Regions from separate parts of the Candidatus Thiosymbion oneisti genome, predicted to be linked through region 2. Evidence: predicted binding sites of a transcription regulator. Region 2 holds the regulator's gene; each other region holds the start of a gene.

Region 1 (7,282 bases), on a different contig from region 2:
CTCATCGGACCCGCTCCGCGTCGTCGCCGGGTTCCAACGGGGCCCCCTTGCGATCACGCCCGTAGATGCGGGGCCGCACCCAGTGGTCGATCAGCGGCGTACAGGCGTTCATCAACATGACCGCGAAGGCCACGCCTTCCGGATAACCGGACCAGGTGCGGATGATGAAGACCAACAGGCCGCAGCCGGCACCGAAGAGGAGCTGTCCCCGGACCGATAGGGGCGAGGTCACCAGATCGGTGGCGATGAAGAAGGCCCCCAACAGGGTGGCCCCTGAAACCAGGTGCAGGACGGGATCGGCGAAGCGGCTGGGATCGAGCAGGTGCAGCAGGCCCGCCGGCAGGGCGATGGCGCCCAGCATGGCGACCGGGATGTGCCAGGTGATGACGCGCATGGCGAGCAGAAACAGGCCGCCCAGGAGGATCAGCAGCGCCGAGGTCTCACCCAGACTGCCGGGGACGGTGCCGATCGTCCCGCTCAAGGCGCTGTAGTCAGCCGGCAGGCCCTGGGGCAGGCTCAGGCCCTGCCCGAGCTCGTTGCGGATATGTCCTAGAACAGAGGCACTGGTGACGGCGTCGAACCGGGCCTGGGATTCCGCGGCGCCGAAGGTGATGTCCAGGCCCGCCGCGAAATCGGGGGCCGCGGCCGAAAGGAGCGGGGTAGGGGCAACGAAGGTCGTCATCTCCAACGGAAACGAGATCAGCAAGGCCACCCGTGCCACCATGGCGGGGTTGAATAGGTTCTGGCCGATCCCGCCGAAGATCTGTTTGGCGACCACGATGGCGATCAGGCTGCCCACCAGGCCGATCCACCAGGGCGCCCAGGGCGGCAGCGTCAGGGCCAGCAGCCAACCGCTCAGCAACGCGGAGCCGTCCGTCAAAAAAGGCCGTACCGGCTTACCGGCGATCCGCAGACAGACGGCCTCGGCAATGACGGCCGCCGCGATCGTGACCAGGAACAGAAAGATGGCGGGCCAGCCGAACTGCCAGAGGCCGAATAGGGTCGCCGGCACCAGGGCCAGCATGACCAGGCCCATGGTCCGGGAGACGCTCGCGCCAGCGTGGGCATAAGGCCCGGCGACTAGATAATGGTCGCTCACGCCGCCGACTCCTCGCCGGCCGGCTCCACCGCGGCCTGTGCCCTAGTACCTAGTTTTGACCGATGTTGCAAGTTCATAGTATCTGCTGGCTCACACGCTTGGCTCACATGCTCCAGTGTGTGGAGTAGGGGGTGTTGACAGTCCGAAGGTCCGCGCAGCGGACCCTACGCTGACCAGCTGATTATGTGTCGGGTCCGCGGTGCGGACGGCTGGAATGTTGCGGCCATCTAGCCTGTGAAAACCATTGGTTAGTGCAGATAACAACCGGAAAGCGAACCACGGATGAACACCGATCGACACGGATGGAGACCAATCCGTGTCGATCCGTGTCTATCCGTGGTTCGAGATAGCGAGGATTAGATCGTTTGTTAATTGCGAACACCCCCTAGCAATATCGATCGAAACTAGGTACTAGTCCAGTGATGCCGAAGTACCGATAACATGGGAATCATTTTTTCCGCCAATGAACGCCAATAAACGCAAATCGGTTGCAAAAGATCAGATTCTTCTTTTATCCGCAGATTGCGCAGATTATTTCGTTTTTCATCTGCGGAAATCTGTGTAATCTGCGGATAGATTGAAACCACCGGCTTATTTTTCCCATACTCAATCTGTATTAGTCGCTTGCGATTTCTGGGTGGCCGCCGCGCGCTTGCGTTGCGCCATGGCCTCCCGTTTGGCGCGCTGGATCGCCGCCATCCGTTGCGCGCGCTGTTCGGCCAGGCGTTTGGTCTCGATCCGTTTCTGCTTGATCCGCCCGCGGGCGGCCAGCTCTCCCTTGGCGTAGTTGAAATACTGCACCAAGGGGATATGGGACGGGCAAACATAGGCACAGGAGCCGCAGCCGATACAGTCCATCAACCCCAAGTCCGCGACCCTCTCCAGGTCGCCGGTCCGGGCGTGGGCGGCCATCTCCAGGGGCAGCAGGCCACAGGGGCAGGCCCGCACACAACCGGCGCAGCGGATGCACGGCATGGTCGCGCGTCGCCTCGACTCCTCCGCGGTTAGGGCCAACAGGCCGTTGCTGCCCTTGACCGCCGGTACCCGCGTGCTCGGGAGGGGCTGTCCCATCATAGGGCCACCGCTGATCAGCCGGGCGGGCTCGACCTCGAATCCGCCGCAGTGATCGACGAGATATTGCAGCGGCGCGCCCAGGGGGACCCGTAGATTGCCGGGTCGGCGGATGGCACCGCCGCTAACCGTCATGACGCGCGACACCAGCGGGCGGCCGTAACGCAGGGCCTCGTGCACCGCGAAGGCCGTGGCCGGGTTGTGGACCACGACGCCCACGTCGGCAGTCAGTCCGCGCGCCGGGGTTTCATGGCCGATCAGGGTCTGTACCAGGTGCTTCTCCGAGCCCATGGGGTAGCGAGTCGGCAGATGGACGACCCGAATCCGGTCGTCGAGTCGCGCCGCCTGCTCCATCGCCGCCTGCGCGTCCGGCTTGTTGTTCTCGATGCCGATCAGGATGCGGGTAACGCCCAGGGCGTGGGCCATGATCCGAACCCCGTCGACCACCGCCGCGGCCTGCTCGCGCATCAGGCGGTCATCACAGGTGAGATAGGGCTCGCACTCCGCGCCGTTGATAACCAGGGTATGCAGCCGGTAACGCTCCCGTAGGTTGAGCTTGACCGCGGAGGGGAAGGTGGCGCCGCCCATGCCGACGATACCAGCGGCGGAGACCCGGGCGGCGATCTCCGCCGGGGCGAGGGCAAAGGGATCGGCGATCCCCTCGATGGCGTTGGACCACCGGTCCTCGCCATCCGGCTGCAACGAGATGGTGCGCACATTGAGCCCCGAGGCATGGTGCGCCGGGAAGCTCCCGATTCCCACGATACGACCGGAAGTCGGCGCGTGTACGGGGGCGGATAGCTGACCCTGGTTGGGGGCCAGGAGCTGCCCCTTGGCGACCTGCTCACCCCGGCGCACCGCCGGCGTCGCGGGTGCGCCGATGTGCTGTTGCAGGGGGATGTGCAGCAGCGGGGGCAAGGGTAGGTCCGCAATCGGCTCCGCGGCGGAAAGCAGCTTGCGGTCTTCCGGATGCACGCCGCCGCGGATCTTGAATAGCCTCATCTGGCTCGGAACCTCGGGTTGCGAACAGGAGCCGTAGGGTGGGCTGTGCCCACCAATATTGGGCTGTGCCCACCGGGTAGGTGCCGCATCGGTGGGCACAGTCCACCCTACCTTGGGTTGAGTTGCGGATAAGGCTTCTTTCAGCCGGCCAATGCTGGTTGCGGCCAATACCAGGTCTGGAGAGTGGCCTCGATGGGGCGCATCTCGATGCCCTCGGTGGGGCAGACCTCGAAGCACTTTTGGCAGCCGATGCAGGCGTCTGCAAATACCGCATGGATCATCTTGGGGCCGCCGAGGATGGCATCGGTCGGACAGCGCTTGAAGCACCTGGTGCAGCCGACACACAGCTGCTCATAGATGTGGGCGATGGTGGGTGCTTGGTCCGCGACGGCCGACAGATCGGCACTGGCGCCCAACAGCTGCGCCAACTCCTCCGCCAGGGCGCGGTCTACCGCCGGGCACAGGGTCACGGGGGCCTGGCCGTCCACCATCGCTTGAGCAGCCGCGCCGCAGCCGGGGAAGCCGCATTGGCCGCACTGGGAGCCCGGCAGCAGGGCCTCCACCTGCTCGACCAGCGGGTTGCCTTCCACCTTCAGGTAGCGGGCGGCGAGCCCGAGGAGCCACCCGAGGGTTACGCCCAGAAGGGTAAGACTGGCAATTGCGACAAGCATGCTTGAGTCCTCTCTGATAGGGATGATCTCAACTACCGATGGATCAAGAACCATCGGTGATGCCGAACCGAGGTTAAAATTGAGCATAGGAAAATTATCCGATAGCTTTAATCTATCCGCAGATTACGCAGATTCCCGCAGATTAAAAACGAAACAATCTGCGTGATCTGCGGATAGAAGAGATAATCTGATCTTTGGTCACCGATTTGTGTTGATTCGCGTTCATTGGCGGAAAAAACGGTTCCCATGTTATTTGTACTTCGGCACTGCTGGGTTATTCTCGGCAGCCGGTATTAGCCCCCGGCGATACCGGCAAAACCCATGAAGGCAAGGGACAAGAGCCCGGCGGTCACCAAGGCGATCGGGGTGCCGGCAAAGGTAGCGGGGACCTGCATCAGGGCCAGGCGCTCGCGCATCCCAGCAAACATCACCATGACCAGCGTAAAGCCTAGCGCGGACCCGAACCCGTAGGCGAGGCTTGCCAAAAAGCTGGATTCCTCCCGGCTATTCAGCAGAGCGACTCCCAGCACGGCACAGTTGGTCGTAATCAGGGGGAGAAAGATCCCGAGCACCTGATACAGGGTCGGTGAGAGCCGGCGTACCATCATCTCGGTGAATTGGACTACCGCGGCAATGACCAGGATAAAGGTCAGGATGCGTAAATAACCCAGATCCAGCGGACCGAGCAGAAAATACTCCAGCAGCCAACCGGCTACCGCGGCCAGGGTCAGCACAAAGGTCGTAGCCAGACCCATACCCAGCGCGGAGTCCAGCTTATTGGATACCCCCATGAAGGGACACAGCCCTAGGAACCTGACCAGGACCACGTTGTTCACCAGCGCGGTACCCAAAACAATCATCACATAGTCGCCCATGTCGGCCCGATCCCAACCGCGTGCGGTGGCTTGCCATTGCTTGTCATTAGCTATAGCAAATTGGATGCCAGGGTTATGGAGGCGGGCGCCCTTGCTGTCCTGCGGCGCGGCGTAGACGCACCCCGAACGGTCATCACAACGACCGATCCTGTGGATTAGGTCCGCAGCTGCTCGTCTGGTGACCGAAGCCCTTCGTGTCTCGTTCCATCCAAGTTTTGTAGGAAACGCCACAGAAGGGGTATAAGGTAGGTTTTCGTGTCTACCCGCACCAACGTCATGATCAGCAGCATTTCTTTCAAGCAATTTAAGAGCTACCAGGACGCCAGGCTCCCGCTGGCCCCCCTATCGCTGCTAATTGGCGCCAATGCCTCGGGCAAGAGCAATGCGGTGGAAGGGATGCGCTTCCTGTCCTGGTTCGCGGAGGGACGCCGGCTGGACGATCTCACGCGCGCCGTGCAGGCGGGGGATCGACAAGTGCGAGGTACGGTCTGGGATTTGGTCTACCAGGCAGATGATGGCACCGACAAGCCCGATGACACCTTTGGATTCGATTGCGCCGTATCGTCTGGGGATAAGTTTCAGATTCGCCTGCAAGTGACTAGGGAAGGTATGCGCGTGATTTCCGAGTCCATGAAAGAACTTGATGAACGTGTCCCATTGTATGAGGTCGTTTCTCCGGGCACACAGTCCTACCCTGTGGTGTGGGTGCGCTACAACAATTTCGCCCGTGGTGGGAAAAAGCCCCAAATCTCTTGCAGTGACCAACAGGGGATTTTCACTCAGTTAGACACCCCGGCTCGATTCAGCACCAAGAAGGCACAAGAGCGGATTCCACAAGTAGTCCGTAGGTTTCGCCGATCCCTTGAGCGGATTCTGTTTCTCGACCCAAGTCCGCGTGCGATGAGGCAGTACAGCTTCATCGTCGAGAAGCGCCTCGAAGGCGATGGATCGAATCTATCGAGTGTGTTGTACGACCTGTGCGAAGCAAGAGGCCAAAAAGGGCAGGTCCTCGACTTTATTCGGTCGTTGCCGGAGCAGGATATCCGCGACATCGGTTTTCTGGAGACGCCGCGTCAGGAGGTGATGCTTACCCTCACCGAATCCTTTGCGGATCGGGCAAAGATATGGGACGCCGGAATTCTATCCGATGGAACCCTGCGCATACTCGCTGTGGCCGCCGCGCTCTTGTCCGCCCCCGAGGGGTCCCTAGTCATCGTCGAGGAGGTCGATAACGGTGTGCATCCGAGTCGGGTCGGAACCCTGTTAGAGAAGATCCGGAACCTTGCCCGTGAGCGCAAGGTGCGTGTGTTGGTGACCACGCACAATCCGGCCTTGTTGGATACCCTGCCTGCCGAAGCCATCCCGGATGTGGTGTGCTGTTATCGTGACCCGGACGTGGGAGACAGTAGGCTGGTCCGGCTCGAAGACCTGGAGGCCTACCCGGAGTTGATCGCCGAAGGCCCCCTCGGTCAGCTTATGACCACAGGTATTCTCGATCGCTATCTGAAAGATCGCACCAGCGCGGAACAGCGGCGTGCCCAAGCCATGGAGTGGATCAAGACGCTCAGGGGAGGGGAGACGGCTTGACCATCTGCATCCTGGACACTTCGGTCTTCTGCAACCTCCTCGATGTGCCCGCCTTCAACCAAGACAGGGAAGACACACTGTCCAAGCTGGAGGACTATCTGGAGGAGGGGTATACGCTGCTATTACCCCTTGCGGCCATCTACGAAACAGGCAACCACATCGCCCATGTTGCGAATGGTAGGGCGCGTCGTGAGGCTGCTAAGCGGTTTGTTGGTGAGGTCGCGCAGGCCATTGCAGGCCAAGTTCCGTGGAGGCCCACACCGTTTCCCGACAGGAGACTGTTAACGGCTTGGCTCGCGGAGTTCCCGGATTGCGCGATGCGTAAAGTCGGGCTCGCGGACCTTTCGATTATCAGGGAGTTTGAGCGCCAGTGCAAGCTTCACAGGATGCGGCGGGTGTTGGTCTGGTCCTACGACTATCACCTTCAGGGCTACGACCGCAAGGTCGGGTCGGGCTGAATAATTCAGGATTGCTATTCGCTCCCAGGGGCTTTGTCGCGAACGCGACAAGGTAACCGGAAGCCTCCCGGTCGATGTCCCGCGAGCAGGTGCGGGTCCGCGTGCCGGTTCGAATCACAGGGGCGACGAAGCGGAACGGATCTTGCAGCTTTCTCTACAGGTGCACCAGGAGGACCGCGCGTGGCCACTCGAAGCCTTTCCGATCGCAGCCTATCCGATCACGGCCTATCCAGCGCCGCAGATGCCGTGGGCCGGTTTTTGGCGGACCCGCCGGCCGGGACCCCGCACGAGGTCATCGAGCGTTTGCAGGCGACGGCCGGCGACCCGGCCGCGTCCTTACCGCCGAGAATCTGCTTCGAGACAGTGCTCGAGGCGGTGCCGGTGCTCGTGGTGTCCCTCGACGAATCCGGCCAGGTGTGTCTCGATAACCACGAGTACCGGCAACTGCTGGATGCTCTGCACGGACAGGAGCCCATCGCGGTCCTGCGTCAGGCACTCCGGGAGCAAGCGGGCTTCGAT
Region 2 (7,282 bases):
GCGTCGATACCGACGGCGGTTTGGGTGAAGGCGTCGCTGTCCGCCCTCGCCAGTCCTGCGACCAGTTCCTTGAGCAGAAACAGGGGGAGGTTGTCGATACAGTAATAACCGAGGTCTTCCAGCGTATGCAAGGCGATGCTTTTTCCCGACCCGGACAGTCCACTGACAATAATCAGCTTCTTTGCGTTCATCTCAGACTTACCGCCACTCCGCGCACGGGTCCTGTGGTTACGGGCTGTCCCGGCAGCCGGTGCGACTGAACCGCGGGTTGATTCGATCCATCAGGTCTTTGGAGGGGTTGGACTTGGGTCATTGATTCCGGAGATCCTGTTCCTGGCCTTCCAAGAGCGCAAGGATCTGCTCCGCCGAGGTAGCCCGGCGCAGGTCCTGGCGCAGCCGTGGATCCTTGAACATAGATGCCAACTGCGCGAGCAGCTGCAGGTGCAGCTCGGTGACCGACTCGGGTACCAACAACCCGAAGGCCAGATCGACCGGTCCGTTGTCGAGGGCGTCGAAGGCGACCCCCTTCCGGAGCTGGACGAAGGCACCGACGGCTTCGGTTACTTCCTGCATACGGGCGTGGGGTAGGGCAACCCCGTGACCGAGCCCGGTGCTGCCGAGACGTTCGCGCTCGCACAGACGCCCGAACACGCCTTCCGGACTTAAATCCGGGTCGATGCTGGCGAGAAGCATGCCGAGCCTCTCCAAGAGACGCTTTTTGCTGCTCAGCTCCAGGTCATTGCCGATGCGGTCGGCAACGATGAGGTGGGGAGGAAACATCGGATGCTGCTCCCGATGGGTAGGTGATGAAGTCGTTCGATAGACCTGTCGTAGCCGGGGATTGCGGACGACGAGGTGGGTCCAGGGGGTCCGCAGGCAAGGCATTTAGACCCGTTCCGGGTCCTGGTCGAGGGCTCTATGGCCGTTGCCCCGGTGATCGCGCCTCTTCTCTTTGTGCTTCAAGACCTGACGATTGAGCTTATCGATGAGCCCATCGATCGCTGCGTACATATCCTCGTGGACCGAGTCCGCGAAGACCTTGGCGCCGTTGACGTGCAATGTGGCCTCCGCCTTTTGGCGCAGCTTCTCCACACTGAGGATGACATGGATGTCGAGGACGTGGTCAAAGTGTCGCGCCAGGCGTTCGAACTTGGTCTCCACATAGCCCTTGAGGGAGTCCGTGACATTGACATGGTGACCCGTCAGGTTGATTTGCATCGTATGACTCCTGAAGTTTCCGAAGTAGCGCCAACCGGCTCCCGGCGGCGGACGTGAGAGCCTGTCTGGCATACGGCTGTTCTCCTGTGGAATCGAGGCGGTCGGTCAGATTTCCCGCTCGAGTTCGTTAAATAGACTTAAGCTTTCGCCTCAATCGAGCGCAAAATCTGCCTCGACCCCTCGCTACAAACGCGTAAGCCAGACCGGCTCTGAAATCTTTAATCCTCCGCAATCCCTTGCGCAGACTTCACGGCCTCGAGGCTCTCGTCAACCCGGACGTCTGCGCTCGTTCGAGGACGGAACCCCCATACCCTCCCGGTACTTGGCGACCGTCCGCCGCGCCACCCTGATGCCTTGTTCGGCCAGGACCGTCGCGATCTTGTTGTCGCTCAGCGGATGGTGTGGATCCTCCACGGCAACCAGCTTGCGGATGCAGGCGCGAACCGCCGTCGATGAACATTCACCGCCGGAGTCCGTGCTCAGGTGGCTCGAGAAAAAATACTTGAACTCGAACGTACCCCTGGGGGTACCCATGTACTTGTTGGTCGTCACCCGAGAGATGGTGGACTCGTGCAGCTCCAGTGCCTCGGCGACGTCACGCAGTACCATGGGCTTCATCGCCTCTTCGCCGTATTCGAGAAAGTCCCGTTGCAGTTCCACAATCTTGGAGGCCACTTTCAACACAGTATCGTTGCGGCTGGCCAGGCTGTTGATGAACCAGCGCGCCTCTTGCAGGTGGCTCTTGAGACACTGGTTGTCTTGGCTCCGGTCGGCGCGTCGGACCAGCTTGGCATAATCCGGATTCACTCTAAGTTTAGGTGCCGTTTCCGGATTCAGCTCGACGACCCAGGCAGTTTTCCGCTTCCGCACGATGACGTCAGGGACAAGGTACTGGGGCTCGAGGTCCGCAATCAAGGTCCCCGGCCGTGGGTGTAGAGAACGGATCAGATCGGTGATCTCGTCCATAGCTCGGGCGGACAGTCGCAACGCGCGCCGGATTTGCTCCATGTCGTTCTTCGCCAGGGCCTCGAAGTAGCGGTCGCAGACCTCGATGGCCGGACCGCGCATCCTGGTCCCTTCCGGGAGGTGGCGCAGCTGGATCAGCAGACACTCGCGCAGGTCGCGCGCCCCCACCCCGGGCGGGTCCAGGGACTGGACCCGATGGAGTATGATTTCGATCTCCTCCGGCGTCAGGTCCGCATCGTCAAAGGTGGCGAGGAGCTCCTCCGGCGTCGCGGTGAAATAACCATCCTCGTTGATGGCATCGACGATGGCGGTGGCGATGGCCAGACTCGCTGCATCCAACCGGCTCAGGTTGAGCTGCCAGTGCAGGTGGTCTCGGAGGGTCGGCGCCTTGCTGTGCCGAGCGAAGATATCGATCTCGTTGGTCGCTTGTGCCCTTGCCCCTCGGCTCGGCAGATCGCTGTCGTAATGATCGGTCCACTCCACATCGACCGGCAGCTCATCGGGGATCGGCATGCTCTCGGGTTGTATCTCCTGCTCCGAATCGGCAGCGACGCCTGCCGTCTCCAGGGTCGCGTCCATCGACCGGAGGTGACCGGATCCATTAAGGCACTCCACCTCCTCAGTATTCTCCAACATCAGGTTGGAATCCAAGGCCTCCTGTATCTCTTGCCGAAGATCCGAGGTCGACAGCTGCAGCAGGCGAATTGCCTGCTGCAATTGCGGGGTCATGGTCAGCTGCTGACCGAGCCGGAACTGAAGCGACTGCTTCATCGGGGATTCAGACCTAGCGAGGCTTCGCTTCAGACCATTGATGCGGAATCGCGGTTGACAAGAACCACGGATGAACACGAATGGACACGAATATTTCCACAGACCCGAAAGCCCCTCTCCCCAAGCCCCTCTCCCGCCGGGAGAGGGGTTGGGGAGAGGGGATCAAAACGGGGAATCCCTCCCTTTTGCGCAATGCACAGACTCGACTCATTGGTAAAGATGCCGGTTACTCTAAGGGAGTCTAATACCTTCTTTCAGAGGTCGTCTAAAAACCAGCCCATTGATTTTTCACGATGTAGCCTTGTCTTCTATCCGGCCGGATGGGTTGAAAGCTAACTCTACTACCCCATTTCGCATGATTTTGCTGTAGGGAACGCCCTCCGTGGCGTTCCGAACAGTTTGCGGAACGGCACGGAGGCCGTTCCCTACGAATATATCGATCAAAGCGTTGGTTCTTAGGCAATCTCTCAAAAAGGCAGCTTGAAAACTTCACGTGGTCCGCGTGGGATAAGCGACTCCACCCGCCTCAACCCTATAACACGACAGATCCCCTTGCAACGCGGAGGAGTCCAGATAAGATGCCCCTATCGGGTTTTTTCAAATTTTCCAGGTGTGCTGTGTCGAGTAACGAAGGCGAGCCGAGATTTTCCCTGCCGGTGCGGGTCTACTACGATGACACGGACGTCGGTGGTACGGTCTATTATGCCAACTTCCTTAGGTTCATGGAGCGAGCGCGCACCGAATGGCTACGCAGCCTGGACTTCGAGCTGGACGCACTGCGGCTGCGCGAGGGTCTGCTGTTCGTCGTGCGACACGCGGAAATCGCGTACCTACGCCCGGCAGTGTTCAACGACCTGCTGACGGTCACCGTCGACCTCCGTGCCGGCGGCAAGGCAAGCATGGATTTCGTGCAGGAGATACGCCGCACGGCAGACACCACCCTCTGCTGCCGGGGTCGGATAAAGGTTGCCTGTATAGACGAAAAGACTCTGCGTCCCACTCGCCTACCGGAACGGCTGCTGGCGGAGATCGTCGATGTATGCTGAGCTCTCCCTCCTTGACCTAGTACTCAACGCCAGCATCGTGGTGCAATTGGTGCTCGTGTCCCTGGTGCTAGCCTCGATCATCTCCTGGACCATGATCTTCGACCGCGCCCGGGTCCTGAAGCGGGCGCGGCAGACCACAGACGATTTCGAGCAACACTTCTGGTCCGGCGGCGACCTCGGCGCCCTCTACCGAGACCTGGAGCGGGACCCGCGGGGCGTGAGTGGGTCGGCCGCCATCTTCCGGGCCGGCTTCAAGGAGTACATGCGCCTGCGTAAGGGCGACAACGGGGATCTCATGGCCGTCCTCCAGGGCACCGAACGCTCCATGCGCGTCGCCCTGAGCCGCGAGATGGACTGCCTGGAGGTCAATCTGCCCTTCCTCGCTACCGTAGGCTCCACCAGCCCTTATGTGGGCCTGTTCGGCACCGTGTGGGGCATCATGCATGCATTCCATGCCCTAGGAAACGTCAAGCAGGCGACCCTGGCCCTGGTGGCGCCGGGCATCTCCGAGGCCCTGGTGGCAACCGCCATCGGGCTGTTCGCCGCCATCCCGGCGGTGGTCGCATACAACCGCTACGCCAACCAGGTGGAGCGGCTGAACAACCGCTACCAGGAATTCATGGAAGAGTTCTCGACTCTACTGCAACGCCAGGGGCGGGGCTGAAGGGACCTACGGGACGAATGGGAGCGCTCCGGATGCGAAGGTCGCGCCTGCACCGCCGGTTCATGTCCGAGATCAACGTCGTGCCCTACATCGACGTGATGTTGGTGTTGCTGGTGATCTTCATGGTGACCGCGCCCCTGATTACCCAGGGCGTCAAGGTCGACCTGCCTCAGGCAAACGCCGAGGTCATCTCCGAAGAGACCTCGGAGCCGGTCATCATCACCGTGGATCAGTTCGGGGACCTCTACCTGGATGTAGGGGAGGCCAAGCACCAGCCGATGGATCGAGAGACCCTACTGGCCCGGGTCAGTACGGTGCTCAAGCACAACCCCAGGGTACCCATCATGATTAGGGGCGACACCGCCGTGGACTATGGGCGCGTGGTGGAGGCCATGGTGCTGGCCCAGGCCGCGGGGGCTCCGAGCGTCGGTCTGATCACAACCCCGCTGGAACGCCTCGGGCCCTAGTGCAGCAGTACCGATAACATGGGAATCATTTTTTTGCCGCAAATGAACGCCAATGAACGCAAATCGGTCGCAAAGGATCACACGGTCTTTTCTGTCCACAGATTACGCAGATTCTCGCAGATTGTTTCGTTTTGCGTTTATTTGCGGACAAATCTTCCGTGGGGATCCTGCCGGCTCGCTGTTATCGGTAGTTGAGAGCACCTGTACTTAAGAGATGTGGCAAATCCTGCGCAGGAACCCGCGGGCCTTCGGGGCCGCCCTGTTGCTGCACCTGATCTTGGCGGCGTTTACCCTGGTGAGTGTGGACTGGTTGGCTACCTTCGATGAGGTACGGAGCGAGCCGCGGGTTGTACAAGCCACCATCGTCAGTACTGAGGCCGTAGAGGCGAAGGTCGCGGCCCAACATCAGACGGAGGCCAAGCGCAAGGCCGAAGAGGAGACACGACAACAGGCCGAAGCCGAACGTAAGGCCAAGGAAGCCGCTCAGCGCCGAGCGGAGGCCAAGCGTAAAGCCGAAGAGAAGGCCCGGCAACAGGCCGAAGCCGAACGTAAGGCCAAGGAAGCCGCTCAGCGCCGAGCGGAGGCCAAGCGTAAGGCCGAAGAGAAGACCCGGCAACAGGCCGAAGCCGAACGCAAGGCCAAGCAGGCCGCTCAGCGCCAAGCAGAGGCCAAGCGCAAGGCCGAGGAAAGGGCTCGACGACAGGCCGAAGCCGAACGCAAGGCCAAGCAAGCCGCTCAACGCCAAGCGGAGGCCAAGCGCAAGGCCGAAGAGGAGGCCCGGCAACGGGCCGAAGCCGAACGCAAGGCCAAGCAAGCCGCTCAGCGCCAAGCGGAGGCCAAACGCAAGGCCAAGGAGGAGGCCCAACGGGCGCGGGAGGCGGATCTGCTGGCAGCCTTGGAGGCGGAACAAGCAGCCGCCGGCGAGTTGGGCGTCTACACGAACGCGATCCGAGAGCGTATCCGCCGAAACTGGGTCCGTCAGCCGGGTATGGGGCGGGACCTCTCGTGCCTGGTAGAGGTCAGACTCATCCCGGGCGGAGAAGTGGTTCCCGCCGGTGTGCGGGTGATCCGCAGCAGCGGCAACCCGGCATTCGATCGCTCCGTGGTGACCGCTGTCTACAAGGCCTCTCCCCTACCCGTACCCTCCGGGCAGTTGTTCGGACAGTTCAGGAATCTGAGGTTGGACTTCAAGCCCTGATGGGGAGTTGCTGGTACAGCTGCGCACAAAAACCGGGAACAAAAACTACGAATCGCGCGAATCGGCGCGAAAGTTTTTTACATCGCACAGAGACACAAAGGCACAAAGAGATACAAGGATAAAAAGGGGAGCGATAGGAAGCGTCGTATCCTGGTCTTAAGATGAAAAGCTTGCGGATTTCAACGGCGACAGAGAGGCATTCTTCGTGTCTTTGAGGCTTTGTGTGAGAAAAATCGATGCGGTTCGCTGCACTCACCACATCCTACGGGCTTTTGCGACACCTTCTCCGGGAGAGGGGTTGGGGAGAGGGGATCCAGCTATCAGCTACCAATCACCAGAAGATTGGACCGGAAGGAGCCTGCGAAGGCAAACGGATGCAGGTTTAAGGAGTAAAGCGATATGAAGATTTCAATAAAGAATCTGGGCGTCATCAAACAGGCAGAATTTGCCCTCGGCGAGTTGACGATTATTTGCGGTCACAACAATACTGGTAAAACCTATGCAACCTATGCCTTGTTCGGGTTTCTATCCCTCTGGCGAGATGCCTTTTCCATTGAAGTACCGGATAAAGATGTCCAGCGTCTTTTGAGTGAAGGTAGTATTGATCTGGATCTGAACACCTACGTCGACAAGGCACCGACCATACTGAAAGATTGGTGCGGAGAATTCACCGAACAGCTCCCACGTATTTTTGCCTCACCGGATAAGCATTTCTCTGATAGCCATTTTTCCGTTGACCTCGATCCAAGTGACATCCAGCCGAATCCGACCTTTGAACGCACCATGGGGGCCGCGAAAGCGCAACTCTTTTCCATTGCAAAAAAGGCCGATTCCCAACTGGTCACGATTTCCCTGCTGGTCGAGAAAGAAAAGGTCGGAATACCGCCGGATGTCATCAGCAGGACCATCAGCAATGCCTTGAAAGATATTATTTTTGGAAATCTTTTTCCGC
Region 3 (7,282 bases), on a different contig from region 2:
ATCACGCGAATCTTCGCGTATTGATTCGTGCGGATTCGCGTGATTCGTCGTTTTCCCTTCCGCATCCTGACCGACCACGACAAGCATTCGGAGATCGATGAAATGCCTCGCAACCGAGACCAAGCCGAAAATCCTTGGTCCCTCCAGGAAGGCAAGCTCCCGCTCCTGCGTACCGCGGCGGACGAATCCGCGCGCCATGTGCGCGGGCTCTATTTCAAATTCCTCCTGTTCGCCTTCTATGTGGCGGTCATCGTCTTCTCCACCGACGACGAGCAGCTCCTGAAGGGGACCGGCGCCGACCTGCCCCTGCTCGGTGTGGAGCTGCCCCTGGTGGGATTTTATGTGGTCGTTCCCTGGCTGGTACTGATCTTCCACGCCCATCTGCTCAGCCAGTTCTATCTGCTGTCCCGCAAGCTGTTCGACCTCGATCATGTACTCGGGTCCCTGCCGTCGGAGTCGGCGCGCATCCAGCGCGGGCTGCTCTTTCCGCTCATCTTCAGCCACCGGATCGTCGGTAGCCAGCATCCGCGACTGATCCGCTGGGTATTCGGAGTAGCGGTGGTCGTCACCATTCTGATGACCCCCATTCTCCTGCTGGCAGCTGTCCAATATAAGTTCCTGCCCTATCACAGCGCATGGATCACCTTCAATCACCAACTGGTACTCACCCTCGATCTGCTGCTGCTCTGGATCTTGTGGCCGCGCCTGTCCTCCCGTTCCGGGCGTTGGCGAGATTGGTGGTCCCAATCTCGATCCAGATGGGGAGTCTGGGTGTCCACGAGCTTGGGAGCCTTGGTGTCTGCGATCCTGACATTCGGCGCCTGGATTCTGTTGGTTCCGCACGTCGGCGACACCGAAGAATGGTTGGCCGAGAAATGGGGGGCCAAGGACAAGGAAGAAGAGTTGGCTGAGAACCAGCCGGGACTGCCCTGGATCCATCGCAATCTGGAGCTGCGCGAACGGACGCTGATGCGCAAAAATCCCCCGGTCGAGCTCTTAGCCAGTGCCCGTGAGTGTTTCGCCTGTGGGGAAGATACCAAAGCGGAAGAAGCGGAGGCGAAGGTCTGGATAAAGGACGGCGAGGCACTGGATCTACGCGAACGGGATCTGCGCTATGCCGATTTCTACAAGAGCAGACTGTGGGACGCCGACCTTCGGGGTGCAAATCTACAATACGCAAAGCTCCAGGGTACCCGGCTCCAAGGCGCGGACATGCGTCCGATTGATCGAGATAGCGTGAAAAAGCACACAGACCTCCGGCATGCCCAACTGGAGGACGCAAACCTTAAGGACGCGAAACTCCAGGAGGCGCAGCTTCAGGGCGCGGATCTCGAAGAGGCGCAGCTCCAGATCGCGGATCTCACAAGGGCGCAGCTCCAGGGCGCGGTTCTCTGGGAGGCGCAGCTCCAGGGCGCGGTTCTCTCCGGGGCGCAGCTCCAGATCGCGGATCTCTCCTGGGCGCAGCTCCAGAGCGCGGATCTCACAAGGGCGCAGCTCGAGGGCGCGGATCTCCGGTGGGCGCAGCTCCAGGGCGCGGTTCTCCAACATGCGGATCTACAGGGCGCGGATCTCACAAGGGCGCAGCTCCAGATCGCGTTTCTCCAGTGGGCAAAGCTCCAGGGCGCGGATCTCACAAGGGCGCAGCTCCAGATCGCGGATCTCCAGTATGCGGGCCTACAGGGCGCAAAGCTCTGGGAGGCCCAGCTCCAGGGCACGGATCTCTCCGGGGCGCAGCTCCAGGGCACGGATCTCTCCGGGGCGCAGCTCCAGGGCGCGGATCTCAGGGGGGCGCAGCTCCAGATCGCGGATCTCAGGGGGGCGCAGCTCCAGGGCGCGGTTCTCAGGGGGGCGCAGCTCCAGATCGCGGATCTCCAGTATGCGGACCTACAGGGCGCGAATCTCCGGGAGGCGGTGGTCTATGGAACCGAGTTCCAAGACGCGGAGCTCTCACTCGCCGACTTGCGGGATTTGAGTTTGCCGCGTGACGACTGGGAAGGGCTGTCCTCCGTGTTCTCGGAGATCGAGAAACTGGAGGCCAAGCTGGAGCAGGCAAGTGAACACTGGTCTCAGTGGAGGCGGGAAGGGGTCGAGCGGGCCATCGAGCGCTTCTGGTCCGTCGCCTTCGACCTGCCTGTGCAACCGACGACGATCTCACCGCCTGAGAAACCCGACGTCATGCACGATCAACAGGGTCCGTTCAAGTGCTGGCCAGCGCCGCCGGATAAGGCCGTGTTCGAGCGGGAACGCGCGGATTATCGTGCCGGACTCGCCTGCAACAACCGCTACATCGCTGAAAGGATGTGGCGGTATGCCAGAGGGGATGGTTGGGTGAACGAGCCTGTTATAGTATTTGGGTCGAAAGAGCCTGATCCAGTATTGGAACAGGCCCTCCGGGACAAGGCCGAATCCGGGGCTTGTCCCGTCCTGGCCGAGGTGCTCGAGAAGCTGTCTAAAACAGGGTCGTAGCCCACGTAGTGATGAATGATGAGTGATGAGTGATGAGTGATGAGGGCGGGAGTGTAGGATGTGGTGAGCGCGGTATGCCGCAGCAGGATTACACTAGGGCGTGTTGACATTTAATAAGGGGTGAGCCCTAATCCAATACCATTAAGTTAAGCCTCAAAGCCCCTCTCCCGGCGGGAGAGGGGGTATAGCGGCCAGTGCCGTTGGTCATGTTACAACTTAGATATTAACCACTACCGCTTAACTTAATGGCATTGAGCCCTAATCTCCGGGCTTGCCTCCTAATGGTACAGGATTAACAGGATGTTATAATTGCTTATTCACAAAATAATCCTGTTAATCCTGAGTCATCCTGTTAATCTTGTCCGATTAGCGGTCGGCACGACAATTATGTCAACAGCCCCTAATCCCGACCGCGAACCGCATGGATGAGCTGGAAGCCAAAGCCCGCGTAGGTTTCTCTTTTACCTCTACCACCGCGGGCGCAAGGAACACCGGGTTTGAGCTGTGTTTTCCTATGGGAAAATCCAGCTTGCGCATGCCCGGCGCGCCTCTGGGGGGTAAAAATTCCCCTGCCGGCACGGGCGTTCTGGCACGATCATTGCATACAGACACCCGACAAGGCGAGTGCTCGCACCTTTCAAGGGAATCTCGAACCGAATATGATGGGGGATTCTTACCCCAGGCGGGCACTTTAGAATCCGAGTGCCCCTGAAACAGCAACCAGCGGAGATAAGTGCATGTCATCCAGTGTGTTAGAGAAGATCAAACAAGAGGAAGTGAAGTTCGTCGATCTTCGCTTTACCGATACCCGCGGTAAGGAACAGCATGTTACCCTGCCGGCCGGCGTTATCGACGAGGATTTCTTCACGGACGGCAAGATGTTCGACGGCTCATCGATTGCCGGCTGGAAGGGTATTCAGGAGTCGGATATGGTGCTGATGCCGGAGGTCGGCACCGAGACCCTGGACCCCTTCTCCGAGGAAAGCCAGCTGATCATCCGCTGCGATATCCTCGAGCCTTCCACCATGCAGGGCTATGAGCGTGACCCGCGCTCCCTGGCTAAGCGCGCCGAGGCCTACCTCAAATCCACCGGGGTCGCCGACGCCGCCTATTTCGGCCCGGAGCCCGAATTCTTCGTACTGGATGACGTGCGTTGGGGCGCCGACATGAGCGGCGCCTTCTACAAGGTCGACTCCGAGGAGGCCGAGTGGAACTCGGAGCGGGTCTATGAGGATGGGAACATCGGTCACCGCCCGGGCACCAAGGGCGGCTATTTCCCCGTCCCGCCGGTGGATTCTCTGAATGACATACGCTCCGCCATGTGTCTGGCCATGGAAGAGATGGGCGTGACCACCGAGGTCCACCACCACGAGGTCGCCACCGCCGGTCAATGCGAGATCGGCACCAAATTCGCTACCCTGGTCAAACGTGCGGACTGGAATCAGATCTTAAAGTATGTGGTCTGGAACGTGGCCCATGCCTACGGCAAGACCGCTACTTTCATGCCCAAGCCCCTGGTGGGCGACAATGGTAATGGGATGCATGTGCACCAATCCCTGGGCAAGGACGGACAGAACATCTTCTCGGGCGACAAGTACGGTGGCCTCTCCGAGACGGCGCTCTACTACATCGGCGGCATCATCAAGCATGCCCGCACCCTCAATGCCTTCACCAACGCCTCGACCAACTCCTATAAGCGTCTGGTACCCGGCTTCGAGGCCCCGGTCATGTTGGCCTACTCGGCACGTAACCGCTCGGCCGCGGTCCGTATCCCCCATGTCGCCAACCCCAAGGCCCGGCGCATCGAGGTCCGGTTCCCGGATTCCACCGGCAACCCCTACCTCTCCTTCTCCGCCATGATGATGGCCGGTCTGGATGGGATTCTGAACAAGATCCACCCCGGCGATCCCATGGACAAGGACCTCTACGACCTACCGCCTGAGGAGGAGAAGGGCATCGCCCAGGTCTGCTATGCGTTGGACCAGGCCCTGGATGCGTTGGACCAGGATCGGGACTTCCTCACCGCCGGCGGGGTGTTCAGCGATGATCTCATCGATGGCTATATCGAGCTGAAGATGGAAGAGGTCACCACGCTGCGCATGACCACCCACCCGCTCGAGTTCGATATGTACTACAGTCTGTGATCGGGCTGCCTCCTCGAATCCCTTAGATACGCCCTGCAAAGGGCGTTTTTCGTTACCTGTTGGACAGGTGCCAAATGCTGATAATTCGTCGAGAGCAGCTTGAAACCTTAGATAAAAATGCCGAGAGGCGTTTTGTCGACGAATTGGCTGAATACCTTTGCCGCAGAAACCTTGCTGTCCTGCCGAGGTTTCCGGAAGCTCAGCGCCGGATGATCGTAGGCCACATGATCGCTCGGGGCCGCAAGTGGGGAGCTACCTGGAAAAACAGCCTCGCCCTGTTTGCCGATCTGTTGCAGACGGTGGCGCCCAACTTCGACCATAATCATTTCATCCGAGAGGCGCTGGAGCGGGGTGCCGACACGGCCGACAACCGCATCCTGAGCCTGGTGGATCGGGCTCCCCATATTGCCTGGCGCAAGGCGGAAGCGGCTCGTATCGAGCTCTTTCTCTATACGGCACCCGACATGGACCCGTTACCCCTGATCGAGCGCACAGCCGCGGCACTCCCTCTGGTTCTCTGGGACCAGGCCACACCCGAGGATGCGCGCCCAAAGGCCGAAGCCGCCTTTAACCTTGCCGGGTCACTCGGATTTGCCGAGCTGCAAGACGGTCCGCTCGTACTGGCGGTAGCCCGCGCCCTGTACGGACCGGAGCTGACCGTCGAGGCTCGGCATCCCTGGATCGCGGACGTCCTGGACCCCCGCTGCTCGCCGGACATGCGGCTGGAGCTGCTGCGTCTGCGCATCGCCCTGGATTTTGGAAGGAGGGTATGATCCATGGGATTCTGGAATGGCCTGGCGGACGGATTTACCGGTGCCGCCGCCGGCACCTGGGAAGGTCTCAAGTCGCTGGCACAGGGTGGCTATGCCCTGGCGACGGATCCTGCGGCGCGCGAACGGGCTTGGGAAGCAACCAAGTCGTCCGCCCAATGGGTACATGACTACGCGGATAAGGTAGTAAACGACCCGGTCAAGCTGGGCCGAGATGCCCGGGATGGGGCGCTGGCGGCCTACACCGCGGCCGAGAATTTTGTTACCACTGCCGACGCCGAGGATTGGGGGAAGCTGGCAGGTGGGGGCGGGTTCGAGATAGGTACCGCCTTGGTCCCGGTAGGGGCCCTTGCCAAGGCAGGGAAGCTGGGGAAGCTCGCCAAGGTCGGGAAAGGACTGGACAAGGTCGAGGATGTCGTAGACGCGGTAGAGGATACAGCCGATGCAGCCAAGAAGCTCGACTTGGTAACTACTAAAGGCATACACAAATGTTCGAAGAAGATTCCGCCCAAATCATGGGACAAATTCGATGCCAGACACAATGATGAGTTCATGGATGTCCTGGAAGAGTTTCGCGGTACTTCGGATCTTACCCCAACCCCTAAGCATAGTGGCCGTGAGGGACAATTGTTTACCTCTCCCAAGGAGCCAAATATGGCACTGAAACGCTGGTTCGAAAAGAGCCCAGTTGAAATGGAAAAGTCGGTTCAGGCGCTTGAAGATGTCAGAAAGGCCGTCGGCAACAACCCGAGGCTGGCGAAGGACATCGACGTGGTGAGGATTCATGAGCGCGGCTCGGACTGGATAAAACGGGATTATGATCCTGGGTCGGTTCCACTTAAAAAGGCAATGGAAAAGCCAGCCGTATTTGAAATGCGGAATCGGGTCATGGAAGAGCTCGGGCGTAGCCGAGATGAAAGTCTCGGCTCTCTGGCAAAAAAGCTGAGACGAGACCCTCCCTCCGTCAACCTTCACTGGTCTTACACCAGAAACAAAATCCTTGTTTTCGACCCGCAGTAGGAGTATTCCACCATGCGCACATTCCGGGAAATCGCCGAAGAGCTGGGGCTCATAGAATTTCTACCCAGTCGCTGTGGAACCCTCTATGCCGTTCCCATTGTGAAAGGGTCCCCACTTGTGATGGTGAGACACTTCGACAACGAGCTGCCCCCCGCGGCGGTCGTGCCCTATGTGGACTTGATAAGGGCCTGCAAGCGATGGATCGGGCAGTACCCGGAGCTGGTCCGCTTGGTACGCATCGAAGAGCCCTTCGAGGTGGGCCGGGATTTCTACGCGCGTACCTTTCACTCCTACTACACGAGCCTCAATTCTTACACCGACACCGACCCCGAGGAGGGAGTCGATCCACCGCCGGAGCTTACGGAGATGCGCCTGTATCTCCGGGGTGCCCTCGCGTCTCGCCCGGATCAGCAAGAGGGCGTGGTCGAGAAGATTCTACGCCGCAGCCTCCTGGAGCCGAGCTCTAAGACCGTTTTTTCGGAAGACATCGAGCAGTTCATTGTTGTCGAGCCGCGCATCGAGCCGGAGGATGTTCGGACTTGGGCCAAACAGTCGTAGCCATCAGGCTCTATTATATCTTGTAGAGGAAGCTGAGCGCCTTACCCACACATTTGGTTAACCGGAAGGGCAAATATTGCACACAAAATGATTGAGTATGAGCTTTGAGGCGATTATTCCAGTCTAGCCAAAAAGCCAGGCGGAACGATTTCCGTAAGCCAGACACCATTCTCGGATAAAAAAAACTCGTATCCCTGCCGATACATTTCACCGGAGGCAACTTGCAGGACAACCGGTTTTCCATAACGCTGACCGACGCTTGTTGCGGTTTTCATATCTAGCGAAAGGTGAACGTGGTGGCGTTGTCCAGGATGCAGCCCCTCT
Region 4 (7,282 bases), on a different contig from region 2:
GAGGCGGTTGCCTAGTGAGAGGCCCCCAACACATCCCGGAGAGATGCTGTCGGAGGAATTCCTGAAGCCACTGGGGATCAGTCAGTCCGCCCTTGCGATTCGCTTGGGGGTTTCATTCCCCCGGCTGAACGAAATCATTCGTGGAAAACGCGCGGTGACACCAGACACGGCATTGCGATTGGCCCGCGTGTTGGGAATGTCAGCGGACTTTTGGCTTGGGCTCCAGCAGGACTGGGACCTCTGGCATGCCATGCGAAGCGACAAGGCCGTTGAGATTGACAAGTTGGAACCGCTAGGTCGCACTGCATAGTACCCTGTTTTCAAAAACGCAAAAAAAGGACAATTTAGGACAAAAAAAGGACACCCATTTTGTTTGGCCTTCCGAAGAATGCACCCGCTTCGAGGAGCACGAGCTGTGATTTCTCCCCAACGGTCCGAACCAGTGACGGGGGTCGTAAAACAGGTATGCGCTGCGCTTTCCCGCCCTACACGGGCTTATGCAGGACTACGTAGCAAATCGATCGAACGCTTCAGTGTCCTAAGTTGCGTGCTACGCTGATTCTCCCACAATCAACACGGTTGTTTGTGCCTGGCGAACCTTCCGGACCTGTTTACCGCGGCCTCTCGTCACGACTCAGACCCGCGGCACCGCACCGTAAGCGCCGGCCATGTACTTCGCGTAGAGATTGTCGTCCTTGCGTACCCCCTTCATGGAATCGAGGCGCCAGGCCTCGCTACGGCCCCGCTCATCCTTCTCTACCAGCATGACCTGCGGCTTTTGCAACAGGTTCAAGACCTCGGCTGCATGGCAAGTGAAGATGATCTGTGCGTCACGCGGATTGGTGCTCGGACTCAGAAACAGATCCATGATCGGTGAGAGCATGTGTGGGTGCAGATCCGCCTCGAGCTCGTCGATGACCGCCACGCCACCCCTAGCCAGCACGGGCAGCAGGTATGAGAGTAGAACATAGGCCCCCTGAGTGCCGCTCGATTCGAGCGTAAACATTCTCTTGGCCTCCCGGTCATCTACCTTATGCATGCCGAAAGGCATGTGGTACTTAGTTATCTCGGCGCTACCCGGGTTCGTGAACGACGTTTCTTCGATCACGACATCGGACAGTCCGAAATCCCACTCCCGTAATAGAGACACCGCCTGCTCCCACAGTGGAGCCTGCTCGCGGAAGACATTGGTTGCATTGATGATGCGATGAAAATCGTGTTCGCGGCCGGCCCAGACGACGTTCGAAAAGACCGACAGCTTGACCATAGTGCTGGCAAGCTGCACACCGTATTGCGCGGCGGTGGAGATGAGTGAAGCATTCTGCCGCACCTTCTTTGCCTCCGCAGGGGCCATACCGAAGCCCTGCTGCTTGACGACATAAATGCCGTTTCGCCAATCACGCTCGAACACGTAGCTGAAATACCGATTTGTCTTGCGGCGCAGGGATTCATGCAGGACGCGCTCGGGAGTCAGTTCCAGGGCATACCGCCACAGCTCACCTGCAAGCGCGAGCTCGACCTCGAACGAGCCGCGCTGGTCTGCGGAAAAGAAATGCGTCTCGAATGGGATGCCTCCACCCGGAGGTGCCTGAAACGAGCTGCTGATAAACCAGTGAGCGAACGCTAACGGTTTGATCAGATTCGTCTTACCACTACCGTTGGCACCAACGATAGCCATTACTTTCGACAACCGGCCATCGGTAACGCCCGGACCTCGCAGCGTCTTCGGCATACGAAAATCAACTGTGGTCTCGTCTGGGAACGAGAAAAAGTTGCGGAATCTATAGTGGTGCAGCATACCCGGGTCCACGTATTTTTTGGTCTTGATAGACAAAAAATAACATAATTTTGTGATTTTTTATCATTCTTTGAAAAATAGATGGGATTTTGGGTACGAGATTAAGGTGTGGTCGAGGACGTGGATTCCCTACACTAACCACAGTTTCGGGTCCCTTTGGTACAAAGGCTACATTTCCTTGCCCTTTCTTATCCTGAGAAATCAATCGGCTAGCGGTTGGCACGGGCCCTGCATGAATGCCCCCGAAGCATGCAGCCGAGGGGCCTCCATGAAGCGGAAAGACATCGCCATACTGCTCGACGAGCCGGCCCGCACCCACCCTAAGCCGGGAAAGTCCGGCTGCGCCAAGCCAAAGCCGGGGGCCACCGCCGGCGGGTGTGCCTTCGATGGCGCTCAGATCGCCTTGCTGCCCATCGCCGATGTAGCCCATATCGTCCACGGCTCTATCGCCTGCGCCGGTAACTCCTGGGACAACCGGGGGACCCGATCCTCCGGACCCTCGCTGTACCGGATCGGCATGACCACGGACCTGACCGAGCAGGACGTGGTCATGGGGCGGAGCGAGCAGCGGCTTCTACACGCCATCCGACAGGCCATCGACAGCTACCACCCGGCGGCGGTCTTCGTCTACAACACCTGCGTCCCGGCCCTGATCGGTGATGACCTGGAAGCGGTGTGCAAGGAGGCGCAAGGCCGCTGGGGTACGCCGGTGGTGCCCGTGGACGGCGCCGGCTTCTACGGCACCAAGAACCTGGGCAACCGCATCGCCGGGGACACCATGGTCAAGTATGTGTGCGGCGGCCGGGAGCCGGACCCACTGCCGGCGGGTAGCGAACGGCCGGGCTTCAAGGTCCACGACGTAGCCCTGGTGGGTGAGTACAACATCGCCGGCGAGCTCTGGCATGTGCTGCCCCTGCTCGACGAGCTGGGGCTGCGGGTGCTATGCGCATTGTCAGGCGATGCCCGCTTTCGGGAGGTGCAGACCATGCATCGCTCGGAGGTCAATATGATGGTCTGCTCCAAGGCCATGCTCAATGTGGCGCGCAAGCTGGAGGCGGCCTTCGGCACCCCCTGGTTCGAGGGCAGCTTCTATGGGGTTAAGGACGTCTCCCAAGCCCTGCGGGATTTCGCCCGTCTGATCGGCGACCCGGATCTGACCAAGCGCACCGAGCGGCTGATCGCCCGTGAGGAGGCCCGCATCGACGACGAGCTCGTCCCCTGGCGGGAGCGACTTGCCGGACGCAAGGCGCTGCTCTATACGGGGGGCGTGAAGTCCTGGTCCATCGTGGCTGCGCTGCAGGACCTGGGAATGGAGGTCGTCGCCACCGGGACCAAGAAGTCCACGGGGGACGACAAGGCCCGCATCCAGGCACTCATGGGGCGGGACGCGATGATGATCGAGGACGGCAATCCCCGCGTCCTGCTCGAGATCGTGCGTGAGCACCAGGTTGACGTACTGATTGCCGGCGGACGCAACATGTACACGGCGCTTAAGGCGCGCCTCCCCTTCTTAGACGTCAACCAGGAGCGCGACTTCGGCTATGCGGGATACACCGGCATGCTGGAATTGGCCCGCCAGCTGTGCCTGACCATCGAGAGCCCGGTATGGGCGGCGATCCGCCAGCCAGCGCCCTGGGCTCGAGGGTCCGCACCAGAGCATGGGGTCGCAACGGCGCCGCACCCCGTTCAGGACGCCCCCAGGGCCGAGATCGTCAAGCGCAGAAAGGCCCTGTCCGTCAACCCGCTGAAGGCGAGTCCCACCATTGGGGCCGCCCTGGCCTTCCTCGGCTTCCGCCGTTGCATCCCCATGCTGCACGGCTCCCAGGGCTGCGCGGCCTTCGGCAAAGTCTTCTTCGTGCGCCATTTCCGCGAGCCCATCCCCCTCCAGACCACTGCCATGGACCAGGGCAGCGCCGTGATGGGTGCGAACGAGAACCTGGTGGAGGGACTCAAGACCCTGTGCCAGAAACATGCCCCAGAGCTCATCGGCGTACCCACCACGGGACTTGTGGAGACCCAGGGCACCGACATCCGCATGGCCGTGCGCATGTTCCGGGACCAGTATCCCCAGCTCGACGCCATCCCGGTGGTGCCGGTGGCGACGCCGGATTTCACCGGCTCCCTGGAATCCGGCTATGCCCTGGCGGTCGCGGCCGTCATCGGGCAGCTGGTCCCCCGGGCGGATGCTGCCGGGACCCGGCCGGGGCGACGCCCGCGCCAGGTCAACCTGCTGGTGGGTGCCCACTTGACCCCCGGCGACCTGGAGTACCTCAAGGACCTGATCGAGCGCTTCGGTCTGCACCCGATTGTGCTGCCGGACCTGTCCGATTCCCTGGACGGCCACCTGACCGAGCAGGATTTCAGCCCCTTGACGATGGGCGGCGCCCAGGTAGCGGACCTGGCGGTCCTGGGTGATTCAGCGGCGACGCTCGTGGTCGGTGCCTCCCTGGACGCCGCTGCGGATCTGCTGGCCGAGCGCACCGGCGTGCCGGACGCCCGCTTCCCCCACTTGATGGGGCTCGCGGCCGTGGACGCCCTCGTGACCGAGCTGGCACGGATCTCCGCCACACCCGTGCCGGCACAGGTCGAGCGCCAACGCAGCCAGCTCCAAGACGCCATGCTGGACACCCATTTCATGCTCGGTAGATCCCGCTTCGCCCTAGCCGCCGACGCGGACCTGTTGGTCGGCTTCAGCGACCTGTTGGCCTCCCTGGGGGCGGAAACGGTCGCCGCCGTAGCCCCCACCAATACGCCCGCCCTGGAGCGAGTCCGTACCACTAAGGTCGAGATTGGGGACCTGGAAGACCTCGAGCGCACCGCCCGCGAACGCGGTGCCGAGGTACTGATCGGCAACTCCCACGCCGCTCCCACGGCGGAGCGTTCAGGTTTGCCCCTGCTGCGCGCCGGCTTTCCACTCTACGACCAGGTGGGCGGCTATCAGCGCCTCTGGATCGGCTACCCGGGGACCCGCCGGACCCTGTTCGATCTGGCCAATATCCTGCTGTCCCTGGAGAGGGGTGAAATCCGCCCCTATCACTCGCGCCTGTCCCCAAAATCGGAGAAGGGGTGGAGGGAAGGGGACACACAGGTGACCTGCAACTTGGAAGCCGTCGCAAAGGAAGCGGCCTAGGGGGTGTTCTCAATTAAAACAGAGGGTCTCTCGTTCCCACGCGCCGCGTGGGAACGCGGAAGCTCCGCGCCGCGGAGTGCCTCGGAAACTCGTAGCCGCTGCTGCATGGGCCTGATGTGCTTGATTTTCATGAGGATTCAGCTCAATTGAGAACGCCCCCTAGGATCCCTTGAGGGACCCGAGTCTTTACAAATGAGTCAAGTTTGTGCGCTGCATAAAAAATTCCGGTTGTCATTTCGAGCGCAGCGAGAAATCCTTGTCCCGACGGAGGAGGGATCTTGTGCGCCGGGAGCTTCTGCAAGCTAAGAAGATCCCTCGCTACGCTCGGGATGACAATTCCCTTCGGTCGAGATGACAGCTCCCTTGAGTTGTTCACGCCTCGTCGGTCTGAGGCGATGCCTCGTTAGGAGTGGAACAGCCATGAATACCATAACCGGTGTCACCCACGGCGGGGCGGAATGGATCCCTGCCTTCATTACCGATCTTAACCAGGCCAACTGCATCGGCTGCGGACGCTGCTTTAAGGTGTGTCCCCGGGACGTCTTCGAGCTCCTGGATCGGGACGACCTCGATTTGGATTTGGATGCAGGCGACGATGACGACTACGACGACTTCTCCGACGATACCAGTATGGTCATGGGTTTGAAGGACCCCATGGACTGTATCGGCTGCCAGGCCTGCTCCCGGGTGTGCCCGAAGAAATGTCTCAGTCACGCGCCCCAACCGGTCGCCGCCTAGTACGGCAGTGCCGATAACATGGAATCGTTTTTTGCCGCAAATGAACGCGAATAAACGCAAAGTGGTCGCAAAAGATCAGATTGTCTTTTCTATCCGCAGATTACGCAGATTCTCACAGATTGTTTCGTTTTTAATCTGCGAGAATCTGCGTAATCTGCGGATAGATTGAAGCGATCGACTCTTTTTTCCCATACTCAATCAGGGCCTCGGCGGTTCCGCAGTAATGCAGCACAAATCCGCACAAGTCACCATCAACGACACCACCCTCCGGGATGGTGAGCAGTCGGCCGGCGTGGCCTTCTCACTCGCCGAGAAGCTCGCCATCGCCCGTGGCCTAGCCGGTCGCGGCGTTCCCGAGCTGGAGATAGGCATCCCCGCGATGGGCGCGGACGAGCGCGCGGGTATTCGCGCGCTCGTGGAGCTGGGACTTTCGGCCCGCTTGATGGTCTGGGCGCGGATGTCGTCCGGGGACATCGACCAGTGCCGTGACCTCGGGGTCGATCTGGTCGACCTCTCGCTGCCGGTGTCGGATCAGCACCTCAGCCGCAAGCTCGGCAGGGACCGGCCCTGGGCTCTGGAACAGATCCGGCGCCTGGTACCGGCGGCCCGGGAATTGGGGCTAGCCGTCTGTGTCGGTGCCGAGGATGCATCCCGGTCGGACCCCGGATTTCTCCGGCAGGTGGCTGCGACGGCCCAGGAGGCGGGTGCCCAGCGGTTTCGGTTCGCGGACACCATCGGCCTGCTGGACCCCTTTTCCACCTGCGCCCGTATCCGCGACCTGGCCGGAGCCTGCGATCTCGAGATCGAGATGCACGCCCACGACGACCTGGGGCTCGCCACGGCCAACACCCTGGCGGCGGTGCGCGGCGGCGCTACCCATGTGAACACCACGGTCCACGGCCTCGGAGAACGGGCCGGAAACGCCGCCCTGGAAGAAGTGGTGATGGGTCTGAAACACCTGCACGGAGTGGCCTCTGGCGTAAACCTCTCGGGCTTCGACGAGCTGTCACGCTTGGTTGCCACCGCCTCGGGCCGACCGGTCGCCTGGCACAAGAGCCTGGTCGGGGGCGGTGCCTTCACCCACGAGGCCGGGATCCACGTGGACGGCCTGCTCAAGGATCCCCGCAACTACCAGGGCATCGACCCGGCCGAGCTGGGTCGCAAACACCGCCTAGTGTTGGGCAAGCATTCGGGCAAGGGGGCCGTGCGCCGGGTCTATGCAGAGCTGCTGGACTTGGAGCTGGAGCCGGAGCAGGCCGAGCAAGTGCTGTCCCTGGTCCGCCGCTTCGTCACCGGGACCAAGCGCACCCCCCACCTCCTCGACCTGCAACGCTTCCTCGCGGAAATCAATCACCCCCAGGTAGCCCACTGCCATTAACCTAGCGAGGCTTTGCCTTGGACCGACGAAAAATGGACTTTTTGCCGCAATAGGCACAGATTATGGATCTACTGGATTTCGATGGCGAGGCGCTCTATTTCGAACAGCCGCTGAGTCAGCAGGTCAAGCAGCTGCTCGCACAAGCGGCACTACAATACGGCGAGGCAGCGGCGGAGCACAGCCTGTTGCAGGCCTATTTCCTGGAACCCGAGCACCTGACCGTACTCGTTGCCCTCTA

The links. The regulator sigma-54, encoded in region 2, starts transcription at its own class of promoters, with help from an activator protein. The targets are predictions, from matches to a motif close to TGGCANGNTNCNTGCTT.
Positions count from the first base shown of each region.
Region 1: a site for sigma-54 is predicted at 4,772-4,788, ahead of rsxA (electron transport complex subunit RsxA). Genes of this name have one in related genera too.
Region 3: a site for sigma-54 is predicted at 3,054-3,070, ahead of glnA (glutamate--ammonia ligase). Genes of this name have one in related genera too.
Region 4: a site for sigma-54 is predicted at 2,016-2,032, ahead of nifE (nitrogenase iron-molybdenum cofactor biosynthesis protein NifE). Genes of this name have one in related genera too.

Region 1 covers NZ_SMSC01000012.1:27,855-35,136, reverse strand. Annotated here, with positions in the region: gene rsxG (electron transport complex subunit RsxG) at 1-5, opposite strand, end outside; gene E1958_RS08410 (RnfABCDGE type electron transport complex subunit D) at 2-1,099, opposite strand; gene rsxC (electron transport complex subunit RsxC) at 1,706-3,172, opposite strand; gene E1958_RS08400 (RnfABCDGE type electron transport complex subunit B) at 3,313-3,843, opposite strand; gene rsxA (electron transport complex subunit RsxA) at 4,137-4,718, opposite strand; gene E1958_RS08390 (AAA family ATPase) at 4,974-6,305, shown strand; gene E1958_RS08385 (hypothetical protein) at 6,302-6,763, shown strand; gene nifL (nitrogen fixation negative regulator NifL) at 6,944-7,282, shown strand, end outside.
Region 2 covers NZ_SMSC01000018.1:9,884-17,165, forward strand. Annotated here, with positions in the region: gene rapZ (RNase adapter RapZ) at 1-191, opposite strand, end outside; gene E1958_RS11700 (PTS sugar transporter subunit IIA) at 310-780, opposite strand; gene hpf (ribosome hibernation-promoting factor, HPF/YfiA family) at 886-1,218, opposite strand; gene E1958_RS11710 (RNA polymerase factor sigma-54) at 1,486-2,955, opposite strand; gene ybgC (tol-pal system-associated acyl-CoA thioesterase) at 3,573-4,001, shown strand; gene tolQ (protein TolQ) at 3,991-4,665, shown strand; gene tolR (protein TolR) at 4,698-5,132, shown strand; gene tolA (cell envelope integrity protein TolA) at 5,347-6,330, shown strand; gene E1958_RS11735 (AAA family ATPase) at 6,730-7,282, shown strand, end outside.
Region 3 covers NZ_SMSC01000003.1:95,189-102,470, forward strand. Annotated here, with positions in the region: gene E1958_RS02390 (pentapeptide repeat-containing protein) at 40-2,466, shown strand; gene glnA (glutamate--ammonia ligase) at 3,204-4,610, shown strand; gene E1958_RS02400 (hypothetical protein) at 4,685-5,383, shown strand; gene E1958_RS02405 (hypothetical protein) at 5,387-6,400, shown strand; gene E1958_RS02410 (hypothetical protein) at 6,413-6,958, shown strand; gene E1958_RS02415 (RNA 2'-phosphotransferase) at 7,072-7,282, opposite strand, start outside.
Region 4 covers NZ_SMSC01000012.1:40,786-48,067, reverse strand. Annotated here, with positions in the region: gene E1958_RS08485 (HigA family addiction module antitoxin) at 1-310, shown strand, start outside; gene E1958_RS08480 (AAA family ATPase) at 635-1,732, opposite strand; gene nifE (nitrogenase iron-molybdenum cofactor biosynthesis protein NifE) at 2,067-4,928, shown strand; gene fdxB (ferredoxin III, nif-specific) at 5,349-5,666, shown strand; gene nifV (homocitrate synthase) at 5,890-7,044, shown strand; gene E1958_RS08460 (hypothetical protein) at 7,107-7,282, shown strand, end outside.